DNA from 2 places in the Pseudomonas simiae genome. Region 1 is predicted to be linked to the other one. Evidence: predicted binding sites of a transcription regulator. Region 1 holds the regulator's gene; the other holds the start of a gene.

Region 1 (4,757 bases):
TACGACACCGTGAAACAGATCGCTAACGCCGGTCGTGCCAATGGCAGCAAGGTCACTGCACCACGCCCACGCATCGACATGGTTATCCAGCCGAAGAAGAAGGCCGAGTAATGGCAACCCTGAAAGCCCAGCATCTGGCCAAGGCCTATAAAAGCCGTCAGGTCGTGCGCGACGTCAGCCTGTCGATCGACAGCGGCCAGATCGTCGGCTTGCTCGGCCCCAACGGTGCCGGCAAGACCACCTGCTTCTACATGATCGTCGGCCTGGTCCAGGCGGACCAGGGTCGCGTGCTGATCGACGACCTGGACGTGAGCCACCAGCCGATGCACGGCCGTGCACGCGCCGGTATCGGCTATCTCCCGCAGGAAGCGTCGATCTTCCGCAAACTGTCGGTCGCCGATAACATCATGGCGATCCTCGAGACCCGCAAGGAACTCGACCGTGACGGCCGCCGCAAGGAACTGGAAAGCCTGCTGCAGGAATTCCACATCAACCACATTCGCGACAACCTCGGCATGAGCCTGTCCGGTGGTGAGCGTCGTCGTGTGGAAATCGCCCGCGCCCTGGCCACTGCCCCCAAGTTCATTCTGCTGGACGAACCGTTTGCCGGCGTCGACCCGATCTCGGTCGGCGACATCAAGCAGATCATCCATCACCTCAAGGCCAAGGGCATTGGCGTGCTGATCACTGACCACAACGTCCGTGAGACCCTCGATATCTGCGAAACCGCGTATATCGTCAACGATGGCCAACTGATCGCCGAAGGTGACTCGGCCACCATCCTGGCCAACGATCTGGTCAAGGAAGTGTACCTGGGTCACGAGTTCCGCCTGTAAACACCGTGGTGTCACGGCCGTTTGCCGAGGTGCGCGGGAGTCAATGAAAACCTCCGGATTTTTATTGTTACCGCGCTCTAGGCAAAGCCCCCGACATCAGGCATATAATTTGCTTATGTTTGGCGCTCACGCGCCCTGTCGTGGATGGCGCATTGCGCCGGCGAATAAGGTGTTAAGCCCCTGCCATGAAACCATCGCTAGTCCTGAGAATGGGCCAGCAGCTGACGATGACACCGCAGCTGCAACAGGCCATCCGCCTGCTCCAATTGTCGACCCTGGACCTGCAACAGGAAATCCAGGAGGCCTTGGAGTCCAACCCGATGCTCGAACGCCAGGAAGAAGGCGACGACTTCGATAATGCAGACCCGCTGGCCGATAACATCGAGCAAAAACCCAATTCCGACGTGCAGGAACCCTCCTATCAGGAAACCGCCCCTACGGTGGATAACCTTGAGGAAGGCGATTGGAACGAACGCATCCCCAACGAGCTTCCCGTCGACACGGCCTGGGAAGACGTCTACCAGACCAGCGCCAGCAGCCTGCCCAGCAATGACGATGACGAGTGGGACTTCACCACCCGCACCTCCGTTGGCGAGAGCCTGCAGAGCCATCTGCTCTGGCAACTGAACCTGGCGCCGATGTCGGACACCGATCGCTTGATCGCCGTGACCCTGATCGACTGCATCAACAACCAGGGTTATCTGGACGAGACGCTTGAAGAAATTCTTGAAGCCTTCGACCCGGAACTGGATATCGAGCTGGACGAGATTGAAGCCGTCCTGCACCGCATCCAGCAGTTCGAGCCCGCCGGCATCGGCGCACGCACCCTCAGCGAATGCCTGTTGCTGCAATTGCGCCAACTGCCGGCCAAGACGGCCTGGCTCACCGAGGCCCAGCGCCTGGTCACCGACTACATCGACTTGCTCGGCAGCCGCGACTACAGCCAGTTGATGCGCCGCATGAAGCTCAAGGAAGACGACCTGCGCCAGGTCATCGAGCTGGTACAGAGCCTCAACCCGCGCCCAGGCTCGCAAATCGAGTCGAGCGAAGCCGAATACGTAGTCCCCGACGTCATCGTACGCAAGGACAACGAGCGCTGGCTGGTAGAGCTGAACCAGGAGTCGGTGCCGCGCCTGCGCGTCAACCCGCAATACGCCGGTTTCGTACGTCGCGCCGATACCAGCGCCGACAACACCTTCATGCGCAACCAGTTGCAGGAAGCGCGCTGGTTCATCAAGAGCCTGCAAAGCCGCAACGAAACCCTGATGAAAGTGGCCACTCAGATCGTCGAGCACCAGCGCGGCTTCCTGGAATACGGCGACGAGGCGATGAAACCGCTGGTACTGCATGACATCGCCGAAGCGGTTGGCATGCATGAATCGACGATTTCCCGGGTGACCACCCAGAAATTCATGCATACCCCACGGGGTATTTATGAACTGAAATACTTTTTCTCCAGCCATGTCAGCACCTCCGAAGGCGGTGAATGCTCGTCCACGGCGATTCGCGCGATCATCAAAAAACTGGTTGCTGCGGAAAATCAGAAAAAGCCATTGAGTGACAGTAAGATCGCTGGTTTACTGGAGGCACAAGGCATTCAGGTCGCCCGTCGAACCGTCGCCAAGTACCGCGAATCCCTTGGGATCGCGCCTTCCAGCGAGCGTAAGCGTTTGATGTGACGGGCGGGCCACAGCGTTCCAGTGGCAGGTAGTCCTACCTGCCGCTTTATGCACTGGCAACGAAGGAGAAGCTGTATGCAAGTCAACATCAGTGGACACCATGTAGAAGTCACCCCTCCATTGCGCGAATACGTCGAGCAGAAGCTGAAACGGCTTGAGGGTCATTTCGACAAGATCACCAATGTGCAAGTCATCATGAAGGTCGACAAGCTTCAGCAGAAAATTGAGGCGACTCTCCAGATACCCGGTGGCGAAGTAGTCGCCAATGCCGAGCATGAAGACATGTATGCATCAATCGACTTGCTCACAGACAAGCTTGACCGCCAACTTAAAAAGCATAAGGAAAAGAATCTGAGCCTGCTTCAGGGCACAGGTCGTTAACTCTCCCCCCATGATCCGACTTGAAACCATCCTGACCCCCGGCCGTTCCCTTGTGAACGCGCCGGGCGGCAGCAAGAAGAAAGCCCTTGAGCAAATTGCCAACCTGATCAGCCGCGAAGTGCCTGAACTGGAAATGCAAGATGTCTACGAGGCTCTGATTGCCCGTGAGAAACTCGGTTCCACCGGTTTTGGCAACGGCATCGCCATTCCCCACTGCCGCCTCAAAGGCTGCGAGACCCCAGTCAGCGCCCTGCTTCACCTGGACGCTCCCATCGATTTCGACGCTATCGACGGTGCCCCGGTCGACCTGCTGTTTGTACTGCTGGTCCCGCAGGCTGCCACCGATGCGCACCTGGAACTGCTTCGGCAGATCGCCAGCATGCTCGACCGCAAGGACGTACGCGACAAACTGCGCAGCGCCAAAAGCAACGAGGCGCTTTACCAGGTTGTCCTGGATGAACAGAACGGGCAGTAATCATGCGCTTGATCATCGTCAGCGGCCGCTCCGGCTCGGGTAAAAGCACCGCCCTCAACGTTCTTGAGGACAGCGGTTTCTATTGCATCGACAACCTGCCCGCCGGCCTGCTGCCGGAATTGGCGGAACGCGCGTTGATCCACACCGAACTGGCTCAGCCTCTGGTTGCCGTTTCGATTGATGCACGCAACCTGCCCAGCCACCTTGAGCGATTCCCGCAATTGCTCGAGGAAGTGCGGGCCAAGCATATCCATTGCGATGTGCTCTACCTGGATGCCGACGAAGAGACTCTGCTCAAGCGTTTCTCCGAAACCCGTCGGCGCCACCCCCTCAGCAGCCCTCACCGTTCCCTGGCGGAAGCCATTGAAGACGAAACCAAGCTGCTGGGGCCGATCATTGACCTCGCCGACCTCAAGATCAACACCACCAGCCTCAACCTGTACCAGTTGCGCGACGCCATCAAGCTGCGCCTGCTGAACCAGCCGGAGCCAGGCACCGCCTTTCTGGTCGAGTCGTTTGGGTTCAAGCGTGGCATGCCGGTGGACGCCGACCTGGTGTTCGACGTGCGCTGCCTGCCCAACCCCTACTGGAAGCCGGAGCTGCGTGAGCAATCCGGGCTGGACCAGGCCGTGGCCGATTACCTGGCCGCGCAACCGGATGTGGAGGAAATGTTCCAGGACATTTCCAGTTACCTGCTCAAATGGCTGCCGCGTTTTGCCGCCAGCAATCGCGCCTATGTCACCATTGCCATCGGCTGCACCGGCGGGCACCACCGCTCCGTCTACCTGACCGAGCGCCTGGGCCAGGTGTTGCAACAAACCCTCAAGAATGTCCAGGTCCGCCACCGCGACCTTAGCTGAAAGGAACACCTTCGCGATGCCCGCTCTGGAAATTGAAATCATCAACAAACTGGGCCTGCACGCCCGTGCCTCGGCCAAATTTGTCGGTGTCGCCGGGCAGTTTCCCTGCCAGATCCGCGCCGGTCGTACGCCGGAATCCATGGTCGATGGCAAAAGCATCATGGCCATGATGATGCTGGCTGCCGGCAAGGGCACCAAGATTCACTTGAAGACAGAGGGCGAGCAGGAAGACGAAGCGATGGCCGCACTGGTGGCACTGATCAATAACTACTTCGACGAAGGCGAATAACCCTCCTGTAGAAGTCTGGCTGACCGGCGATAGCGTCCACGACTCGCGACTGATCGCCGGCGAGCCGGCGACTACAAGGGAGCGGGTATTATCCCAAAGCCGTGTCCATCACCATCATCAAGCAAAATCCGATGCACAACCCAAGGCTGGCGAGCTTTTCATGACCATTGCGTCGCGACTCGGGGATGACCTCGTGAGTCACCACCAGCAGCATCGCGCCAGCGGCAAGCGCCAAAC
Region 2 (4,757 bases), 2.5 Mb from region 1:
ACCGGGCAGGCATCGAGGTAATCCAACCCCACCGCCAGTTTCAAATGCCGCTCCGGCCGTGACAGCTGGTTGGTCACATCAAAGCTGTACCAGGCGTCATCCAGCCAGGCTTCGGCCCAGGCGTGACTGGCCAGGTGCGTGCTGTCCTCACTGTACAAATACCCCGACACATACCGCGCAGGGATCCCCAGGCTGCGCGCGCACGCCAGGAATGCATGGGTGTGATCCTGGCACACCCCCGCACGACCCGCGAAGGCCTGGGCGGCACAGGTGTCGACTTCGGTGGCGCCGGGTGTGTAGACCATCGCCTGGTTGAGCGCATGCATCAGGTCGATCAACGCGGTGCGGTCACGACGTTGATGGCACTGCTGGTCGGCAAAACCGCGCAAGGCTTCGTCAGGTTCAGTCAGGCGGGTGCAACGCAGAAACGGGAACGCCGATTGGCTCTCATGTTCGGCCTCGCGCAATTCGTCGATGTCCACCTGGCCACGGGCGCCGATGATGATGGCGTCGTGGGGCTCATCCAAGGTCAGCACATGCAGGATGTTGCCGAACGGATCCACCTGGGCACGCACCGGGCGCGGCAGGTCGAGCTGCCAGCTGAGTACGCGCTGGCGCTCGCTGTCGTGGGGCGTAAGGCGCAAGTACTGGATGCTGGCACGCACCTGGTCTTCGTAGTGGTAGGTGGTTTCGTGGCTGATGGAGAGTCTCATGCCGCCTCCAGGTAGGAACTGTAGATGGCGTCGCCCAATTGGCGGACCAGGGGAATAAAGTCGGTCAGCCAGGCGTGCAGGCCTTCCTCGAGGATTTCATCGATGGCGGTGAAGCGCAGGCGCGCGTCCATCTCGGCGGCCAGGCGCTGGGCCGGCCGGCCGTTGAGGCCGGGCAGGCTGGCCAGGATCTGGTCGATCTCTTCACTGCAGGCGCGCAGCGAGCGCGGCACATCGGCGCGCAACAGCAACAACTCGGCGACTTGCCGCGCGCCGGGCGCATCGCGGTAGATCTCGGTGTAGGCCTCGAACGACGACAACGCGCGCAACAAGGCGCTCCACTGATAGTAGGCGTGCGCTGTGTCATCGGTGACGGCGTCGGCACGGTCGCCGGCCATTTCATAGCGGGCGTCCAGCAGGCGCAGCGTGTTGTCGGCACGCTCGATGAAAGTGCCCAGGCGGATGAAGCGAAATGCATCGTTACGCATGATGGTGCCGTAGGTGGCACCGCGGAACAGATGAGAACGCTCTTTTACCCACTCACAGAACCGGCTCATGCCATAGCGGCTCAAGCCCTGCTGGGCGATATCGCGAATATCCAGCCAGGTGGCGTTGATGTTTTCCCACATGTCGGCGGTAATTCGCCCACGCACCGCATGGGCGCTGGCCCGCGCGGCGCCAAGGCAGCTGTAGATGCTGGCCGGGTTAGCAGCATCCAGCGCAAAGAAGTGCAACAGGCGTTCGGCGTGCAGCTCACCGTGACGTTCGTGGTAATCCTCCAGGGTGCCGGTGATCAACAGCGGCATGGCCAGTTCGTGCAGGCCATCGCCACGCCCGTCCTGGGGCATCAGCGACAGCGAATAGCTGACATCGAGCATGCGTGCGAGGTTTTCCGCACGCTCCAGGTAGCGCGACATCCAGTACAGATCCGAGGCAGTTCTACTCAACATGGCATCAGTCCTCGACCACCCAGGTGTCTTTGGTGCCGCCGCCCTGGGACGAGTTGACCACCAACGAGCCTTCGCGCAGTGCCACTCGGGTCAAGCCGCCAGGCACGACACGGGTTTCCTTGCCGGACAACACAAACGGGCGCAGGTCGATATGACGCGGCGCGATGCCGTTTTCGACAAAGGTCGGGCACGTGGATAAACACAGGGTCGGCTGGGCGATATAGGCGTGGGGCTTGGCCTTGATACGGGCGCGGAAGGCTTCGATTTCCGCAACGGTGGACGCTGGGCCCACCAGCATGCCGTAGCCGCCGGAGCCTTGGGTTTCCTTTACCACCAGGTCGGGCAGGTTGGCCAGCACGTGGGACAGTTCGTCGGGCTTACGGCACTGGAACGTCGGAACGTTCTTCAGGATGGGTTCTTCATCCAGGTAAAAACGGATCATCTCGGTGACGAAAGGGTATACCGACTTGTCATCCGCCACGCCGGTGCCAATTGCATTGGCCAGCACCACATTACCCGAGCGATAGGCCGCAAGCAGGCCCGGCACACCAAGCATGGACGCCGGATTGAAAGCCAATGGGTCGAGGAACGCGTCATCGAGACGGCGGTAGATCACGTCCACGGCCTTGGGCCCGTCGGTAGTGCGCATGAAGACACGGTCATCGCGCACGAACAGATCGGCGCCCTCCACCAGTTCCACGCCCATTTCTCGCGCGAGAAAGGCATGTTCGAAGAACGCGCTGTTGAAACGGCCCGGCGTCAGCACGACCACGCTGGGATTATCCAGAGGGCTGGAGCTTTTCAAGGTGTCCAGCAACAGGTTGGGGTAGTGGTCGATGGGCGCGATGCGCTGGGCGGCGAACAGTTCGGGGAACAGGCGCATCATCATCTTACGGTCTTCGAGCATGTAGCTCACGCCGCTCGGTGTGCGCAGGTTGTCCTCGAGCACGTAATAGGTGCCGTCACCATCGCGTACGAGGTCGACGCCGGAGATGTGGGAATAAAGGTCACGATGCAGGTCCAAGCCCTGCATCGCCAACTGGTATTGCTCGTTGGCCAGCACCTGTTCGGCGGGAATGATTCCGGCCTTGATGATGCGCTGTTCGTGGTACAGATCGGCGAGAAACATGTTCAGCGCCTTGACCCGCTGGATACAGCCGCGCTCGACAATCCGCCATTCGCTGGCCGGAATACTGCGCGGGATGGTATCGAAAGGAATCAACCGCTCGGTGCCCTGCTCGTCGCCATAAAGCGTGAAGGTGATCCCGGCGCGGTGAAACAGCAAATCGGCCTCGCGTCGGCGCTGGGCCAACAGATCATCAGGGGTGTCGGCCAACCAGCGCGCGAACTCGCGGTAATGAGGCCGGACCTGGCCTGCCCCATCGTACATTTCATCGTAATAAGTGCGGATCATGCCGAACTCCTTGTCACCCGGGCGAAAGAACCATCGCAAGGCCCGTGCCAGCGGCATAAACACTTGAAAATCAGTGAGTTGAATTACAACCAGAATCCAGTCGCACCGTCCTGGTGCGCAGAATGCCCGGTGCACCGCCCGACGCTTCATCGCAATGCGGGCTTTGACTATCAACAGCATAGTCAGAGTTGATTTCACTGCCTGGCCAAGTCTGCGGATAATGGTCCCATCTGCTGAACAGGACACGTCCTAGCGCTTCAGCGAACCGCTCTTCCCTTTAAGCCACCCTCTTGGGTGGTTTTTTTTTGCGCCCTGCAACGTGTAGCAGTGAGGGCGATGTTGAGCATGCTGCACAAACAAAATCGGCCGACCCAAAAGGTCAGCCGACACGCTGTGCTGCTCATAAACTGCTGCTACATGGGTAACCCACGCACCTCCTGCTTCACGCCCCATCCCTCGATGATCCCGCCCAGCGGCTCGACCACCGCCCCGAAGTCCTGCTCGAAGTCTCCTATGCCATCGTAGGTGGCCGACATGATTTTACTCAGCTCCAGGTACCAGGCGCCGTCGTCGCGCGCACTGACCTGGGCATTCAGGGATTCCCCACGAAACTCACCCGCAGCCCTGCGCGCACGTTCCTCATCCGGGAAAATGGCGTAGAACTCGATGGGGTGAAAACGCGAGAAGTCGAAGCCGCCTTCTTTCATGCGGCGCAGGACGTTGGTGCTGATGTCTTCTTGATAGGCTGTGCTCATGAAAAGTGCTCCTCGAATTGATGGATAGACTTTCCGTGCTTCCCGAAGCCCACGCCTTACTGGCGTGGGAACTACGGCAATAACTTCACCGCTGGAAAACAAGCATGTAGCTGACAAGACCAGAACCTAGCGATTCATTCGCTGATCTCCCTTGCAGAGTAGCGCGAAGCTTTCGCCTCCACCAGAGGGGTTTTAAGGGTGTACAGGGAATGTTCAGGCGGCGGGAGAGATGTCGAGGATCTGGATACCGTTCTGGTCTTTGAGGATCTTGAGCGTAGGTTCGGGCTGGCGGCCTTCGAAGTCGTTGAGATCGAGTTCGGCGGCAACGGGCACCAACTTGTTGCGAATCATGTGTGCCGCATCTTCGAGGCTGGGCTTCTGGTCGCAGGTGAACTGCTCGACGGACTTCACGCCGTGATCATCAACGAAGGTAATCTGCCACTTTTGCATCGGTGCCTCCTCGATAAAACCCGGGTGTGGGCTTACTTCTATCTGGACCTTGGGGGCTCGGCAAACGTTCCACCCAAGGTAGGAGACACCTGATCAACTGCGCTTACTTTTCAGCGCGTTCTTTCAAGGCTTTCAAGGTGTTGTACGGTGCGTCCACCACGAACTTGTTGGCCAGCCACGATGGCACGCTGCCGCCTGGCTCGGTGTGCACCTGGTAGGTGACTTCGGTTTGGTTGTCGCCTTTGGGCACCAGCTTCCAGAAGCCGTCGACCTGGGCGACACGTACGTAGCCTTTTTCTTCAGGCTTGTAGGTCGGCACACCTTCCAGCTTACGCGTCAGCGTGCCGTCGGCCGCCTTGGTCGTGGTGATATGCAGGTAGGAATCACGGTCCGTCACGGGAAACGGGGCTTTGAATTGGGTGTAGGTCCAACTCTCGTCGCCTTTCTTATCGACCAGCTTCTGGGACTTGCACTCGTG

Evidence for each region. Region 1 encodes sigma-54, which starts transcription at its own class of promoters, with help from an activator protein. Its sites were predicted from a motif close to ANTGGCATNNANNTTGCTNT; they were not measured.
Region 2: the regulator sigma-54 is predicted to act here: its motif matches at 3,107-3,126, upstream of PF1751_RS21005 (circularly permuted type 2 ATP-grasp protein).

Annotation. Positions count from the first base shown of each region.
Region 1 is NZ_CP010896.1:972,465-977,221, reverse strand. It holds gene lptA (lipopolysaccharide transport periplasmic protein LptA) at 1-111, shown strand, start outside; gene lptB (LPS export ABC transporter ATP-binding protein) at 111-836, shown strand; gene PF1751_RS04340 (RNA polymerase factor sigma-54) at 1,022-2,515, shown strand; gene hpf (ribosome hibernation-promoting factor, HPF/YfiA family) at 2,591-2,896, shown strand; gene ptsN (PTS IIA-like nitrogen regulatory protein PtsN) at 2,907-3,371, shown strand; gene rapZ (RNase adapter RapZ) at 3,374-4,231, shown strand; gene PF1751_RS04320 (HPr family phosphocarrier protein) at 4,248-4,520, shown strand; gene PF1751_RS04315 (ZIP family metal transporter) at 4,609-4,757, opposite strand, start outside.
Region 2 is NZ_CP010896.1:4,643,922-4,648,678, forward strand. It holds gene PF1751_RS20995 (transglutaminase family protein) at 1-713, opposite strand, end outside; gene PF1751_RS21000 (alpha-E domain-containing protein) at 710-1,660, opposite strand; gene PF1751_RS21005 (circularly permuted type 2 ATP-grasp protein) at 1,665-3,074, opposite strand; gene PF1751_RS21010 (ribonuclease E inhibitor RraB) at 3,488-3,829, opposite strand; gene PF1751_RS21015 (hypothetical protein) at 4,043-4,279, opposite strand; gene PF1751_RS21020 (START domain-containing protein) at 4,383-4,757, opposite strand, start outside.